3 regions of the Pseudomonas fluorescens genome follow, and region 1 is predicted to be linked to each of the others. Evidence: predicted binding sites of a transcription regulator. Region 1 holds the regulator's gene; each other region holds the start of a gene.
What was found. Region 1 encodes sigma-54, which starts transcription at its own class of promoters, with help from an activator protein. Its sites were predicted from a motif close to ANTGGCATNNANNTTGCTNT; they were not measured.
Positions count from the first base shown of each region.

Region 1 (4,964 bases):
CTGATGGCCTTCGGTGCTCAGATAGATCTTCGTACCCTTGCCGGCGGCGAGCATCATCATCGCCATGATGCTTTTGCCATCCACTGTGGTTTCTGGCGTGCGACCCACTCTGATCGTGCAATCCGGGAACTGGCCCGCCACCCCGACGAACTTGGCCGACGCTCGGGCGTGCAGGCCCAGTTTATTGATGATTTCGATTTCCAGAGCAGGCATCGCGGTGTGAATCCTTTAAGTGAGGTCGCGGTGGCGAACCTGGACGTTCTTCAGGGTTTTCTGCAGGGCCTGACCCAGACGTTCGGTCAGGTAAACGGAGCGGTGATGCCCGCCGGTGCAGCCAATGGCAATGGTGACATAGGCGCGATTACTCGCGGCAAAGCGTGGCAGCCATTTGTACAGGTAGCCGTAGATATCTTGAAACATCTCCTCAACCTCCGGTTGTGCAGCCAGGTACTCGGCGACCGGTGCGTCGAGACCCGATTGTGCACGCAGTTCCGGTTTCCAGTAAGGATTGGGCAGGCAGCGCACATCGAACACCAGATCCGCGTCCACCGGCATGCCGCGCTTGAAGCCGAACGACTCGACCAGAAACGCCGTGCCCGGTTCCGGCTGGTTCAGCAGTCGCAGCTTGATGGTGTCACGCAACTGGTACAGATTCAGATTGGTGGTGTTGACCTTGAGGTCGGCCAGGTCGGCGATCGGGCCGAGCAGGGCGGTTTCATCTTCGATCGCTTCGGCCAGCGAGCGGTTGGCAGTGCTCAATGGATGGCGCCGGCGGGTTTCCGAGAAGCGCTTGAGCAGGGTTTCTTCGTCGGCATCCAGATACAGCACATCGCACTGGATGTGCCGGGCACGGACTTCTTCAAGCAGTTCGGGGAAACGCGACAGGTGGCTCGGCAGATTGCGTGCATCGATCGACACGGCCACCAGCGGCTGGGCCAGTTCGGTGTGAATCAGGGCGCGTTCGGCGAGTTCCGGCAGCAGACCGGCCGGCAGGTTGTCGATGCAGTAGTAGCCGTTGTCCTCAAGGACATTCAGGGCGGTACTTTTACCCGAGCCGGAGCGGCCGCTGACGATGATCAAACGCATGATTAATGACCGTTCTGCTCGCTCAGGACGACCTGATACAAGGCTTCGTTGCTCGGTGCGCTGCGCAGTTTTTCGCGCACTTCCTTGCGATCGAGCATGCTGGCGATCTGGCGCAGTAATTCCAGGTGGGCATCGGTGGCCGCTTCCGGGACCAGCAGTACAAACAGCAGGTCGACCGGTGCGCCGTCGATGGCATCGAAATCGATGGGGGCATCAAGGTGCATCAACGCGCTGATAGGCGCTTCGCAGCCTTTGAGGCGACAGTGGGGAATGGCGATGCCGTTGCCGAAACCGGTGGATCCGAGTTTCTCACGGGCTACCAGGCTCTCGAAAACATCCTGCATGGCCAGATCCGGCACTTCTTTATGGATGAGGTTGGCAATCTGTTCGAGGGCTTTCTTTTTACTGCCGCCCGGCACGTTCACCAGGGAACGGCCGGGGGTCAGGATACTTTCAAGTCGGATCATGGGTTGGGAGTGTTAACGACCTGTCGCGCCCTGAAGGAGGCTCTGGGTCTTTTCCTTATGCTTTTTGAGTTGGCGATCCAGCTTGTCGGTCAGTGAGTCGATCGCAGCGTACATGTCGGTATCTTCTGCGTTGGCGACCACTTCGCTGCCGGGTATATGCAAGGTGGCTTCGATTTTCTGCTTGAGCTTTTCGACGCACATCGTGACTTGCACGTTGGTGATCTTGTCGAAATGGCGCTCCAATCGTTCGAGTTTCTCGTTGATGTAGGTGCGCAGAGGTTCGGTCACTTCCAGTTGGTGTCCACTGATGTTGACTTGCATACAGCTTCTCCTTCGTTGCCAGTGCATAAAGCGGCAGGCCGAAGAGCCTGCCACTGGAACGCTGTAACGTGGCTTACATCAACCGCTTGCGTTCGCTCGAAGGCGCGATCCCGAGGGATTCGCGGTACTTGGCGACGGTGCGGCGAGCCACCTGAATGCCTTGTGCCTCCAGTAAACCAGCGATCTTGCTGTCACTCAACGGCTTTTTCTGATTTTCCGCCGCAACCAGTTTTTTGATGATCGCGCGGATCGCCGTCGACGAGCATTCACCGCCTTCGGAGGTGCTGACGTGGCTGGAGAAAAAGTATTTCAGTTCATAAATACCGCGCGGGGTATGCATGAATTTCTGCGTGGTGACCCGGGAAATCGTCGATTCGTGCATGCCGACCGCCTCGGCGATGTCATGCAGGACCAACGGCTTCATGGCTTCATCGCCATACTCCAGGAAGCCGCGCTGATGCTCGACGATCTGGGTGGCCACCTTCATCAGGGTTTCGTTGCGGCTTTGCAGGCTCTTGATGAACCAGCGTGCCTCTTGCAACTGGTTGCGCATGAAGGTGTTGTCGGCGCTGGTGTCGGCGCGACGGACGAAACCGGCGTACTGCGCGTTAACCCGCAGACGGGGCACTGACTCCTGATTCAGCTCGACCAGCCAGCGTTCGTTATCCTTGCGCACAATGACGTCGGGCACCACGTACTCGGCTTCGGTCGATTCGATCTGCGAGCCCGGACGCGGATTGAGGCTTTGCACCAGTTCGATGACCTGACGCAACTCGTCTTCCTTGAGCTTCATACGCCGCATCAACTGGCTGTAGTCGCGACTGCCGAGCAGATCGATGTAATCGCTGACCAGACGTTTGGCTTCGTTGAGCCACGGGGTCTTGGCCGGGAGCTGACGCAGTTGCAGCAGCAGGCATTCGCCGAGGTTGCGCGCGCCGATACCGGCCGGTTCGAACTGCTGAATGCGGTGCAGAACGGCTTCGATCTCGTCCAGCTCGATGTCGAGCTCCGGATCAAAGGCGTCGAGAATTTCTTCGAGGGTTTCGTCCAGGTAGCCCTGATTGTTGATGCAATCGATCAGGGTCACGGCGATCAGGCGGTCGGTGTCGGACATCGGCGCCAGGTTCAATTGCCACAGCAGATGGCTTTGCAGGCTTTCGCCGGCGGACGTGCGGGTGGTGAAGTCCCACTCGTCGTCATCGCTGCTGGGCAGGCTGCTGGCGCTGGTCTGGTAGACGTCTTCCCAGGCGGTATCAACGGGCAGTTCGTTAGGAATGCGCTCGTTCCATTCGCCATCTTCCAGATTGTCCACCGTCGGGGCGGCTTCCTGATAGGACGGTTCCTGAATGTCGGTGTTGGGTTTTTGTTCGGCGTTGTCGGCCAAAGGATCGGTATTGTCGAAGTCGTCGCCTTCTTCCTGGCGTTCGAGCATCGGATTGGATTCCAGGGCCTCCTGGATTTCCTGTTGCAGGTCCAGGGTCGACAATTGGAGCAGGCGGATGGCCTGTTGCAGCTGCGGTGTCATCGTCAGCTGCTGGCCCATTCTCAAGACTAGCGATGGTTTCATGGCAGGGGCTTAACACCTTATTCGCCGGCGCGCATGCGCCATCCACTACAGGGCGCCGGAGCGCCAAACTTAAGCAAATTATATGCCTGAAACTGTCGTGTTTGCCTAGAGCGCTGTAACAATAAAAGCGTATAAAAGCCTGCTTCATCGATACAGCACCCGGAGGCTGGCCAAGTGCCTTGGTGCTTACAGGCGGAACTCGTGGCCCAGATACACTTCCTTCACCAGATCGTTGGCAAGGATGGTCGCCGCATCGCCTTCGGCGATCAGTTGACCGTCGTTGACGATGTAGGCGGTTTCGCAGATATCCAGGGTCTCACGCACGTTGTGGTCGGTGATAAGAACACCGATGCCCTTGGCCTTGAGGTGATGGATGATCTGCTTGATGTCGCCGACCGAAATCGGGTCGACACCGGCGAACGGCTCGTCGAGCAGGATGAATTTCGGTGCGGTCGCCAGGGCGCGGGCGATTTCCACCCGGCGGCGTTCACCACCGGACAGGCTCATGCCGAGGTTGTCGCGGATGTGGCTGATGTGGAATTCCTGCAGCAGGCTTTCCAGTTCCTTGCGACGACCGGCCTTGTCGAGTTCCGTGCGGGTTTCGAGGATGGCCATGATGTTATCTGCCACCGACAGTTTGCGGAAGATCGACGCTTCTTGCGGCAGATAGCCGATACCGGCCTTGGCGCGGCCGTGCATCGGCTGATGGCTGACGTCCAGATCATCGATCAGCACGCGACCCTGATCGGCCTGCACAAGGCCGACGATCATGTAGAAACAGGTGGTCTTGCCGGCACCGTTCGGGCCGAGCAGGCCAACGATCTGGCCGCTGTCGATCGACAGGCTGACGTCGCGCACAACCTGGCGGCTTTTATAGGCCTTGGCCAGGTGTTGAGCTTTCAGAGTTGCCATTACTGGGTTTTCTCGTCGGTTTTCTTCTTCGGCTGGATCACCATGTCGATACGCGGACGCGCTTCGGTGACTTTGCTGCCGGTAGCGCGACCGGCACTGGCCAGTTTCTTCACCGTGTCATAGACGATTTTCTCGCCCTGAGTGGTGTTGTTGTCCTTGTCGACAACCTTGGCCTTGTCGATCAGCACGACGCGGTTTTGCGCGGCGTGGTACTGAATCGTCACGCCCCAGCCCTGAACAGGCTTGGCGTCACCCTGGGTTTGCAGTTGCTCGAAGTAGGCAAGGTTGCCCACCGAGGTCACCACGTCGATATCGCCGGTCGGAGTACGGGTGATGGTCACCGTATTGCCCTTAACGATCATTGAGCCCTGGGTGATGATCACATCACCTTTATAGGTGGCGATGCCGTTCTTGTCGTCCAGTTGGGCGTCGTCGGCCTGAATGCGGATAGGTTGCTGCTGATCGTTCGGCAGAGCCCAGGCGCTCACGCTTCCCAGTGCTGCGCCCAGACTGAGCAAAATAGGGAGGGTTTTAACGAGCCTCATACTGTCCTCTTACGTTCGATTGCAGGTGTATCCTGCTTTCCTTCAAATACGCCTTCATTCCCACGC
Region 1 is NZ_CP038438.1:993,772-998,735, forward strand. Features, by position in the region: gene E4T63_RS04390 (HPr family phosphocarrier protein) at 1-213, opposite strand, end outside; gene rapZ (RNase adapter RapZ) at 229-1,086, opposite strand; gene ptsN (PTS IIA-like nitrogen regulatory protein PtsN) at 1,089-1,553, opposite strand; gene hpf (ribosome hibernation-promoting factor, HPF/YfiA family) at 1,566-1,874, opposite strand; gene E4T63_RS04410 (RNA polymerase factor sigma-54) at 1,948-3,441, opposite strand; gene lptB (LPS export ABC transporter ATP-binding protein) at 3,628-4,353, opposite strand; gene lptA (lipopolysaccharide transport periplasmic protein LptA) at 4,353-4,898, opposite strand; gene lptC (LPS export ABC transporter periplasmic protein LptC) at 4,885-4,964, opposite strand, start outside.

Region 2 (4,964 bases), 2.6 Mb from region 1:
CGATATTGAAAGACATATTCCACTCCTTTGTGCCGGTTAGTCGGCTCTATATACCAATGGTTTGTACTTTGGACAGGGCGACGGTGCCCTTGCCGGACAGGTTGAGCATCAGCTCGCCACCGGTCTGGCTGATGGTCACGCTGTTGACCGTGGCTGGCAGGTAGGTCGCCATATCGGTCGCGGTGCCATTGATCGAGGCGTTGGCTTTGACGGTATAGGTACCGGTCTTCACCAGATTGCCGTCCTTGTCCTTGCCGTCCCAGGTGAAGCTCGCGCTGCCTGCGGCGCGACTGCCCAGATCGATGGTGCGAACCACCGTGCCGCTGCTGTCGGTAATGCTGACGGTGCCACCGGCAATCGACGACGGCACGGTGACCGAACCGGTCATGCCTTTGCTTGGGTCGTCCAATTGCACGGTGTTGGTCTGCACGATCACGTTACGGCCAACCAGCGACGACGCCTGCAGGGCTTGCGAGGAGCTGTAGTTGCCGGCCAGCGAACTGACGGTGCTGTTGAGGGTGGTGATGCCCTCAAGGCTGCTGAACTGCGCCAACTGCGCTACGAAAGCGCTGTTGTCCTGCGGATCAAGCGGGTTCTGGTTTTTCAGCTGGGTGACCAGCAGTTGCAGGAACGCATCCTTGCCCAGGGCTTTGCCGCCAGTGGCGCTGTTGGTGGCCGAAGCAATGCCACCGGTGGTCGAACTGCTCGTTTTCTTCGAGGAGTTCGCCAGGATGTCATTCATGCTCAGGCTGCTGGTGGTATCGGAAACACTCATGGCCGTCGCCCCTTATTACTGACCGAGGGTCAGTACCTTCTGCATCATGGTTTTGGCGGTGTTCATCATTTCGGCGTTGGTCTGGAACGAACGGCTCGCGGAAATCATGTCAGCCATTTCTTCCACCACGTTGACGTTCGGGTAGTAGACGTAGCCCTTGGCGTCAGCGGCCGGATGGTTCGGCTCGTAACGCGCTTCGAGATTGCTCTGGTCTTCGACCACGCCAAGTACCTGCACGCCCTGCCCTGCGGCGTCCTGGCTCTGGAACAGCGAGTTGCTGCCACTGTTCTGGCCGCCCTGGAACATGGTGGCGAACACCGGGTGACGGGCGCGGTAGGTCTGGTCAATGCTCGACGAAACGGTTTCGGCGTTGGCGATGTTCGAAGCCACGGTGTTCAGACGCGTGGTTTGTGCGCTCATGCCGCTGCCGGCAATGTTGAAAACGCTGGACAGGGACATGGATTACTCTCCGCGCAGGGCTGACACCAGCCCTTTGAATTTGCTGTTGAGCAGGGTGAAGCTGGCCTGGAAGCCGACCGCGTTTTCCGCGTAGTTCGACTGCTCAAGCTGAGCGTCCACGGTGTTCTGGTCGATCGAAGGCTGCATCGGCGTGCGATACATCAGCGATTCGTCGCCATTGCCCAGGCCTTCAGCTTCGATGTGACGGCTGTTGGTCATGTTCAGGGCGATGGTGCCGTTGGCGTTCTTCTGGGTCTGTGCTTCGAGCACTTTGGAGAAGTCCAGATCCCGAGCCTTGTAGTTCGGGGTATCGGCGTTGGCGATGTTGTTGGCCAGCACTTCGGCACGCTGGGCGCGGAAGCCCAATGCCTTTTCGTGAATGCCGAGCGCTTTATCGAAGCTGATGCTCATGTCGGGAACCTTCGGGTGACCGGTTTTTCGTACCTGAGCTTTAGCAAGCGCCGTGCCAAACAGAACAACCCCCCATAAACCGGGGCTTTGCGAGGAGCCGGCAAAGCGGCAATGCCAGAAAAGCGGCAACCGGTTTCCGCTGGCTGCCGCTTTTCTGCCGCTTGCGTGCTCTCGCCGACACCGGACAACTGTGGGAGCGGGCTTGCTCGCGAAAGCGTCATCTAAGTCAGTATTTGTTTTCCTGACACACCGCCTTCGCGAGCAAGCCCGCTCCCACAGGGGATTTGTGGTGTGTGAGGGAGATAATTCAGGCACAAAAAAACGGGAGCCCCCAAGGACTCCCGTTTCTCGTGTTGCCGATGCAATCACTTCGCCTGGTAAATGATCCCCGGGCTGCACTGGACCATCTGGTAATGATCCGGCAGACCGTTCAGCGCTTCGGAAGCGCCAAGGAACAGATAGCCGCCCGGCTTCAGCGTGCTGTGAATGCGCAACAGGATGTCTTTCTTCACCTCGGCGGAGAAGTAGATCAGCACGTTGCGGCAGAACACGATGTCGAACTTGCCCAGACTCGCGTAGCTGTCGAGCAGGTTGAACGAACGGAATTCCACCCGGTTCTTGATCGGCGCCTTGATCACCCAGCGCCCCGGCCCTTTCGGGTCGAAGTAGCGCTGCAGACGATCGGCGGACAAACCGCGACCGATCGCCAGGCTGTCGTACTCGCCGGTCTTGCAGTTGGTCAGCATGCTGCCGGACAAGTCCGTGGCAACAATCTGCACGCCCATCTTCAACTGACCGAGGTTGCTGCGCTCGAACTCATCGATCGACATCGACAGCGAATACGGTTCCTGACCCGACGAGCACGCCGCCGACCAGATCCGCAGACGCTGGTTGGGACTGGCCTTGATCGCCTCGGGCAGCACCTTGTTCTTCAAGACTTCAAACGGATAGGTGTCCCGAAACCACAGGGTTTCGTTGGTCGTCATGGCATCGACCACCTGCTCGCGCAAACCGCTGCGCGGCTGGGTCTGGATGCGCTGTACCAGCTCACCCAGGGACTTGATGCCTTGCTGCTCCATCAGTTTGTTGAGACGGCTCGAGACCAGGTACTGCTTGTTTTCACCGAGCAAAATGCCACAGGCTTTTTCCAGGAAGACCCGGAATTGTTCGAAATCCAAATTACCCGTAGACAATGATGCCGCCTCTTAAATCGTGTTGACCGCCAGGGACAAAAGGTCCCTAGCTGATATCTGCTGCTTTGATCCGGTCGACTACCCGGGATGCCAGGTCATCAGGACGGAATTTGGCCAGGAAGTCATCGGCACCGACTTTCTTGACCATCGCCTGATTGAATACCCCCGACAACGAAGTATGCAGGATGATATGAAGCTTTTGCATGCGCGGGTCGCTGCGGATCTCCGCCGTCAGGGTGTACCCGTCCATCTCCGGCATCTCGATGTCGGAAATCATCATCAGGAACTCTTCTTCCGGCTTCTTGCCCTCTTCGACCAGCTTGCGCAGGTAATCCAGCGCCTGCTTGCCGTCGTTCAGCGCCACCACTTCGACGCCGATCGTCTGCAGGCAACGCGTGACCTGCTTGCGCGCCACCGACGAGTCATCGACCGTCAGCACCCGCAGCGACAACGCCTTGCTCTGGGTTTCGACATCGACCACACCGACCGAAATCGCCTCGGGCGTCGGCGCCACTTCCGCCAGCACCTTCTCGACATCGATGATTTCGACTAACTGATTGTCGACCCGAGTCACAGCCGTCAGGTAGTGATCGCGCCCGGTGCCCTTGGGCGGCGGATGGATCTCCTCCCAGTTCATGTTGACGATGCGCTCCACCGAGCGAACCAGGAAACCCTGGGTCTTGGTGTTGTACTCCGTGATGATCACGAACGGACTGTTCTTGTCTTTCAACGCCCCGGAACCGGTCGCCATTGCCAGATCAAGGATCGGAATGGTCGCCCCCCGGATATTCGCCACCCCGCACACGACAGGACTGGACTTGGGCATCAACGTCAGCGACGGGCATTGCAGCACTTCCCGCACCTTGAACACGTTGATGCCGTAGAGCTGCTGACCGTCAAGACGGAACAACAACAGCTCCAGGCGATTCTGCCCTACCAGTTGCGTGCGCTGGTTCACCGAATCCATTACACCAGCCATGCCCAGACTCCTACACCAACGCCAAGTGTTGTTGCGACGCACATTCATTGCTAAACGGCACGGCGCTTGCTTTTTAACTCGTATGAACGCTCAAACGACATTTTTCCGACGCCTGACCTCCCGCACCCGCAAAGCGCTGTGCGCGGTATCTGCCGTCTGCTTCTTCTTCGCTGGCAGCCCTGCCGGTGCTGATACGGTTACCTTGCCTGACATGCTTATCGGCGTCACCCAAGGCTTTCTTGAGTTCACCGTAGAAGACTATCTGGCTACCAGTCAAACGGAAGGCCGCTACGAAATCGAGGTCAACCAGCTCGACCCGCGTATGCGCATGCCTATGTGCGACAAGGAATTGACAGCGTCACTGGAGAGTCCGGCACGTCCGCTGGGCCGGGTTACGGTCAAGGTCCGGTGCGAGGGAAGCTCGCCGTGGACGGTGTTCGTGCCCGCTCAAGTCCGCCTGTTTCGCGAGATTGTCACCACCACTCGCCCGCTAAAACGCGCCGGAATTATCGAGCCGCAGGATGTGACCTTGCGTGAACGCGACATCAGCCAGATCAATCAGGGTTTCCTGACGTCGGTGGATGAAGCCATCGGGCAGAAATTGACCCGACCAACGGTCGCCGATCAGGTGATTACCCTGGTGCATCTGGAACAGGCTGAAGTGGTGCGCAAGGGTGATCAGGTGGTCATCATCGCCCGCAGCGGTACGCTCGCTGTGCGCATGCCCGGCGAAGCCCTGGCCAATGGCGGTTTGAAAGAACAGATCCGGGTGAAAAACCTCAATTCCAACCGGGTGATCAAGGCGCAAGTCATCGCGCCGGGCCAGGTGGAAGTGGCCATGTAAAACGCTCAGGCAGAAAACTGGCGCCGGCCTCGATGCTTCCCTAAACTGTGCCGCAGCAGAACACGCTTCGGCACATGCAGCTCATTACAAAGTGAGCCTAAAGTTTTCCAGGGAATGGCCGAGAACATGGCAAGCGTCCAAATTCCCAGAGGTTTTTAACATGGTCATCGATTTCAGCCGTTTGAACAGCTCCTCGTCACTTACGGGCAGTACACGTACCAGCAACGCCAAGGAAACCGCCGAATCCGGCACCTCCGCGCCGCTGAATACCCAGGCCGAAACGGCCAGTACCGCAAAAAGCGG
Region 2 is NZ_CP038438.1:4,487,515-4,492,478, forward strand. Features, by position in the region: gene flgE (flagellar hook protein FlgE) at 1-16, opposite strand, end outside; gene flgD (flagellar hook assembly protein FlgD) at 47-775, opposite strand; gene flgC (flagellar basal body rod protein FlgC) at 791-1,234, opposite strand; gene flgB (flagellar basal body rod protein FlgB) at 1,238-1,645, opposite strand; gene cheR (protein-glutamate O-methyltransferase CheR) at 2,011-2,838, opposite strand; gene E4T63_RS20675 (chemotaxis protein CheV) at 2,885-3,817, opposite strand; gene flgA (flagellar basal body P-ring formation chaperone FlgA) at 3,900-4,661, shown strand; gene flgM (flagellar biosynthesis anti-sigma factor FlgM) at 4,822-4,964, shown strand, end outside.
Region 2: the regulator sigma-54 is predicted to act here: its motif matches at 1,686-1,705, upstream of flgB (flagellar basal body rod protein FlgB).

Region 3 (4,964 bases), 1.2 Mb from region 1:
CACGTTGGCCTCCACTTCCTGCACCTTGCCGCCGCGCGCAAGGAATTCTTCCATGGCCTTGGCCAGGGCGTCGCGCTCCTTGTTCTTGGCTTCGATGCTCGGCAACTCGTCGATCGACACCGCAGCCTTGGCTTTGCCTTTGGCAGCCGGGGCCGGCGTATCGTCACCGCCATCGTCGTCAGCAACGTCTTCCGCTGCTGCTTCCAGGCCTTCCTCGGCCTCGTCTTCGTCGCCTACTTCGAGGTCGTCGTTTTCCAGATCATCGTCGCTCATGTTCTACCTCATGACTTGCGAAAAGCAGATTAGTTATAGACCAGCTTTGGCGACTGTCGAAAGTCGCCGGAAAAAAATCGGTAACCGCGGGTGACCAACGGTTTACGCCCCTTCACCGTGCAGGGTGGCGAGGACTTTACGGGCACCGCCATGATCACGGTGCTCGCCCAGATAAACACCTTGCCAGGTCCCCAGAGCCAGTCGCCCTGCCGAAACCGGCAGACTGATCTGACAGCCAAGTACGCTGGCCTTGAAGTGCGCCGGGAGGTCGTCCAGGCCTTCGTCGTTATGCTCATAGCCGTCTGTTCCTTGTGGGATCAGACGATTGAAAAATCGTTCGAAGTCGCGACGGACCGCCGGATCGGCGTTCTCGTTGATGGTCAACGACGCCGAGGTATGCTGCAGCCACAAATGCAACAGACCGACCCGGCACGCCTTGAGTTCAGGCAGGCCGGCGAGTAACTCGTCCGTTACCAGATGAAAGCCCCGGGGCCGTGCCCGCAGGGTTATCAGAGTCTGTTGCCACATACAGTTCTCCGCACGTTCGGGGCGCATTCTAGCGCGCTCTGGGAAAAAACAAAGGCCCTAATATTCCTGCAATGATGTAAGCCATTGGCCGCAGAAAAACGCTTGTCGTAAACACGACCAAAGCCGTACGAAAAATCCTTTCAGCCACTACCTGAATGACAAATTCCAGACAAAAAAATGCCCGGCAAGCCGGGCAAGTTTTTTCGATGCGCGTACTTACAGGTTGTAGCCGCGTTCGTTGTGTTGTGCCAGGTCCAGACCCACTGCCTCTTCTTCCTCGGTGGCACGCAGGCCCATGACCACGTCCAGTACCTTGAGGATGATGAAGGTGACGATCGCGGTGTAGATCACCGTGAAGCCGACGCCTTTGCACTGAATCCACACTTGCGAAGCGATGTCGGTCACGGTGCCGAAGCCGCCCATGGCCGGCGCGGCGAACACGCCGGTGAGGATCGCGCCAAGGATACCGCCGATACCGTGCACGCCGAAGGCATCCAGGGAGTCGTCGTAACCGAGTTTGCGTTTCAGCGTGGTCGCGCAGAAGAAGCACACCACACCGGCCGCCAGACCGATGATCAGCGAGCCCATCGGGCCCACGGTACCGGCTGCCGGCGTGATTGCCACCAGACCTGCAACCACACCCGAGGCAATGCCCAGTGCGCTAGGTTTGCCGTGGGTGATCCACTCGGCGAACATCCAGCCCAGTGCAGCGGCAGCGGTCGCGATCTGAGTCACCAGCATCGCCATGCCGGCAGTGCCGTTGGCGGCCGCGGCGGAACCGGCGTTGAAGCCGAACCAGCCGACCCACAGCATGGCCGCGCCCATCAGGGTGTAACCAAGGTTGTGCGGTGCCATCGGGGTGGTCGGGAAGCCTTTGCGCTTGCCCAGCACCAGGCACGCCACCAGACCGGCGATACCGGCGTTGATGTGGACCACGGTGCCGCCCGCGAAATCGAGCACGCCCCAGTCGCCCAGCAGCGAACCCGGACCGCTCCAGACCATGTGCGCGATCGGCGCATAGACCAGCGTGAACCAGACGCCCATGAACACCAGCATCGCGGAGAACTTCATGCGCTCGGCGAAGGCACCGACGATCAGCGCCGGGGTGATGATGGCGAAGGTCATTTGATAAGTGACGAACACTGCTTCAGGGAACAGCGCTGCCGGGCCGGTAATGCTGGCAGGCGTGACGCCCGCGAGGAAGGCCTTGGCAAAGCTGCCGACGAAGGAGTTCAGGTTGACGACGTTGGCTTCCATCCCGGTGGTGTCGAACGCCATGCTGTAGCCATAAAGGAACCACAGGATGGTGACCAGGCCGGTAATGGCGAAGCACTGCATCATCACCGAAAGAATGTTTTTCGACCGCACCATGCCGCCGTAGAACAGCGCGAGGCCCGGAATGGTCATGAACAGCACGAGGGCTGTGGAGGTCAGCATCCAGGCGGTGTCGCCGGAATTGAGGACAGGAGGCGCCACCGGATCTGCCGCCATAGCCAGGCCGGGCATTACGATGGACAACAGGGCGCCTAGCCCTGCGAATTTACGCAGAGTCATATTGTTTTCTCCTGGGGCGTTGGGTTTGTGGCGGCGTTTAGATCGCGTCGGTATCGGTTTCGCCGGTACGGATGCGGATCGCCTGTTCCAGATTGACCACGAAGATCTTGCCGTCACCGATCTTGCCGGTGTTGGCAGCCTTGGTTATCGCCTCGATAACCCGATCCAGATCCTTGTCGTCGATAGCAACGTCGATTTTCACCTTGGGCAGAAAATCGACCACATACTCCGCGCCGCGATACAGCTCGGTGTGACCCTTCTGCCGGCCGAAGCCTTTGACTTCAGTAACGGTAATGCCCTGCACGCCGATTTCGGACAGCGACTCGCGCACGTCGTCCAACTTGAACGGCTTGATGATGGCAGTGACTAGCTTCATGAAACTCTCTCCCGAATTGGTGGACTTGCCCCAGGAAAACAAACCCGACTCAAGTCTAAGCGCAGTGCCTGGCTTTGTAACGCATCGTCGGCCTTACCTGCCCGACTGACGCCAGCTAACCGCTGCCGGCGAAACTCCCCGTCCCGCCTGCCGCACTGCATTCGTCACAGCGACTGCATCAGTGCATGGGTCACTACCGACTAAGCAGAAAGCTTGCCATCTCGCCAAATTCCTCTGATTTCAAGCCCTTGGCCGCTGCCACAGGCGCCCGCGCAAAAAAGCCCCGACGGTTACGCACAACAACGGTGCGTTGCCGTCCGTCCGCTTGCGCGAAAAGCGTGCATCCGTGCCTGCGTCAATGACTATAGACACTGCGTGATACACTGCCCGCCACTGTTTACAGGACACATTCCATGCTCGCGCCCAAAGACTTCCTCGACGCCCTGAGCGGCACCGCCTCCCGCCTGTTCAGCGGCGACACCCCGCTGCCGAAAGCCGAAATCGAAAGCCAGTTCAAGATGCTGCTGCAGAGTGCGTTCAGCAAACTCGATTTGGTGAGCCGTGAAGAGTTTGATAGTCAGATGGTTGTATTGGCGCGTACCCGTGCTCGCCTCGAAAGCCTTGAGGCCAAAGTCGCCGAGATGGAAGCCAAGCTGACGCCGCCGGCCGAGTAAGTCTGCAGACCCTGAGCCAAAGTGCCTTGAAGTTTGCGAAAGAAATTAAACCGCTCCTGCCGAGGCAGGAGCGGTTTCCGTCAGATCAATCCTCTACAACGAATTATTCCAACGGTCTCGCAGAAACTCGTACAGGCGAAAAGCCCATAGCGCGATTCTGACGAGGCGCCACATATGTTTAAGAAACTTAGACATACTTTGGCCCTCCTTGCGTGGGGCCAAACCTCCGATGCACTTTCCGGCGTACGAACACCTTCGGGACTACACGTGAGTATGTCCGCCAAGGCGGCCGGGTGTGGGTTCCTCAAATACAGCACCGGCACGGGTCTCACACCGTGTCGAGGAACATGAAGTCTTTGCGCTCCCGGCCACACTTCGCGAATACCCCATGAGTGGGCATCGTCATTGCGGACTTTATGACAGCCCTTAGAAAGCGATTTAAACAACTTGTATCAAGTCGTTATGAGGCGCTATCAACGGGACCGTTGCCCCCCTTTCAAGCCCATCTGATACTTGCGCCAATGAGCAAACATGCATAACCTGATCGCACGTGAGTGTGTCCGCAAAGGATACGCAGGCCTTGGCCTCACCGAAGCCTGCAAACTGAAAACCGTCTCCTCAAGGCGGTTTTTTTTCGCCTCGAAATTGGTTGACCGCTTTCCCGCAACATCCAGTGAAAGTTCGCCCCCGCCTGATCGCCCTTCCCCAACTACCCTTCAAAAACCCGCAGGAAGCGGTCCCCGATTCAGCTCAAGGAACGACCATGTCCCTCTCCATCGTCCACAGCCGCGCCCAGGTTGGCGTGGATGCTCCCGCTGTCACCGTCGAAGTCCATCTCGCCAACGGTCTGCCCTCGCTGACCATGGTCGGCCTGCCTGAAGCGGCGGTAAAGGAGAGCAAGGATCGCGTGCGCAGCGCGATCATCAATTCCGGGCTGCAGTTTCCGGCGCGGCGGATCACCTTGAATCTGGCGCCGGCGGACTTGCCCAAGGATGGCGGGCGCTTTGATATGGCGATTGCCCTGGGGATTCTGTCGGCGAGTGTGCAGGTGCCGTGTCTGACGCTGGATGATGTGGAATGCCTTGGTGAACTGGCGTTGTCCGGCGCTGTGCGGCCGGTACGCGGGGTGTTGCCGGCGGCACTGGCGGCGCGCAAGGCCGGGCGGGCACTGGTGGTGCCGCGGGCGAATGCCGAGGAAGCGTGCCTTGCTTCGGGTTTGAAGGTGTTTGCGGTGGATCATCTGCTGGAGGCAGTGGCGCATTTCAACGGGCATACGCCGGTCGAGCCTTATGTCTCGGACGGGCTGATCCATGCGGCGAAACCTTATCCCGACCTCAATGAGGTGCAAGGACAGATGGCCGCGAAACGGGCGCTGCTGATCGCGGCGGCGGGCGCACACAACCTGTTGTTCAGCGGGCCGCCGGGGACCGGCAAGACCTTGTTGGCAAGTCGCTTGCCGGGCCTGCTGCCGCCACTCTCCGAATGCGAGGCGCTGGAAGTGGCGGCGATTCAATCGGTCGCCAGCGGCGTGCCACTGACCCATTGGCCGCAGCGACCAT
Region 3 is NZ_CP038438.1:5,896,344-5,901,307, forward strand. Features, by position in the region: gene sutA (transcriptional regulator SutA) at 1-273, opposite strand, end outside; gene E4T63_RS27365 (secondary thiamine-phosphate synthase enzyme YjbQ) at 376-801, opposite strand; gene E4T63_RS27370 (ammonium transporter) at 1,018-2,355, opposite strand; gene glnK (P-II family nitrogen regulator) at 2,393-2,731, opposite strand; gene E4T63_RS27380 (accessory factor UbiK family protein) at 3,145-3,405, shown strand; gene E4T63_RS27385 (YifB family Mg chelatase-like AAA ATPase) at 4,169-4,964, shown strand, end outside.
Region 3: the regulator sigma-54 is predicted to act here: its motif matches at 2,933-2,952, upstream of glnK (P-II family nitrogen regulator).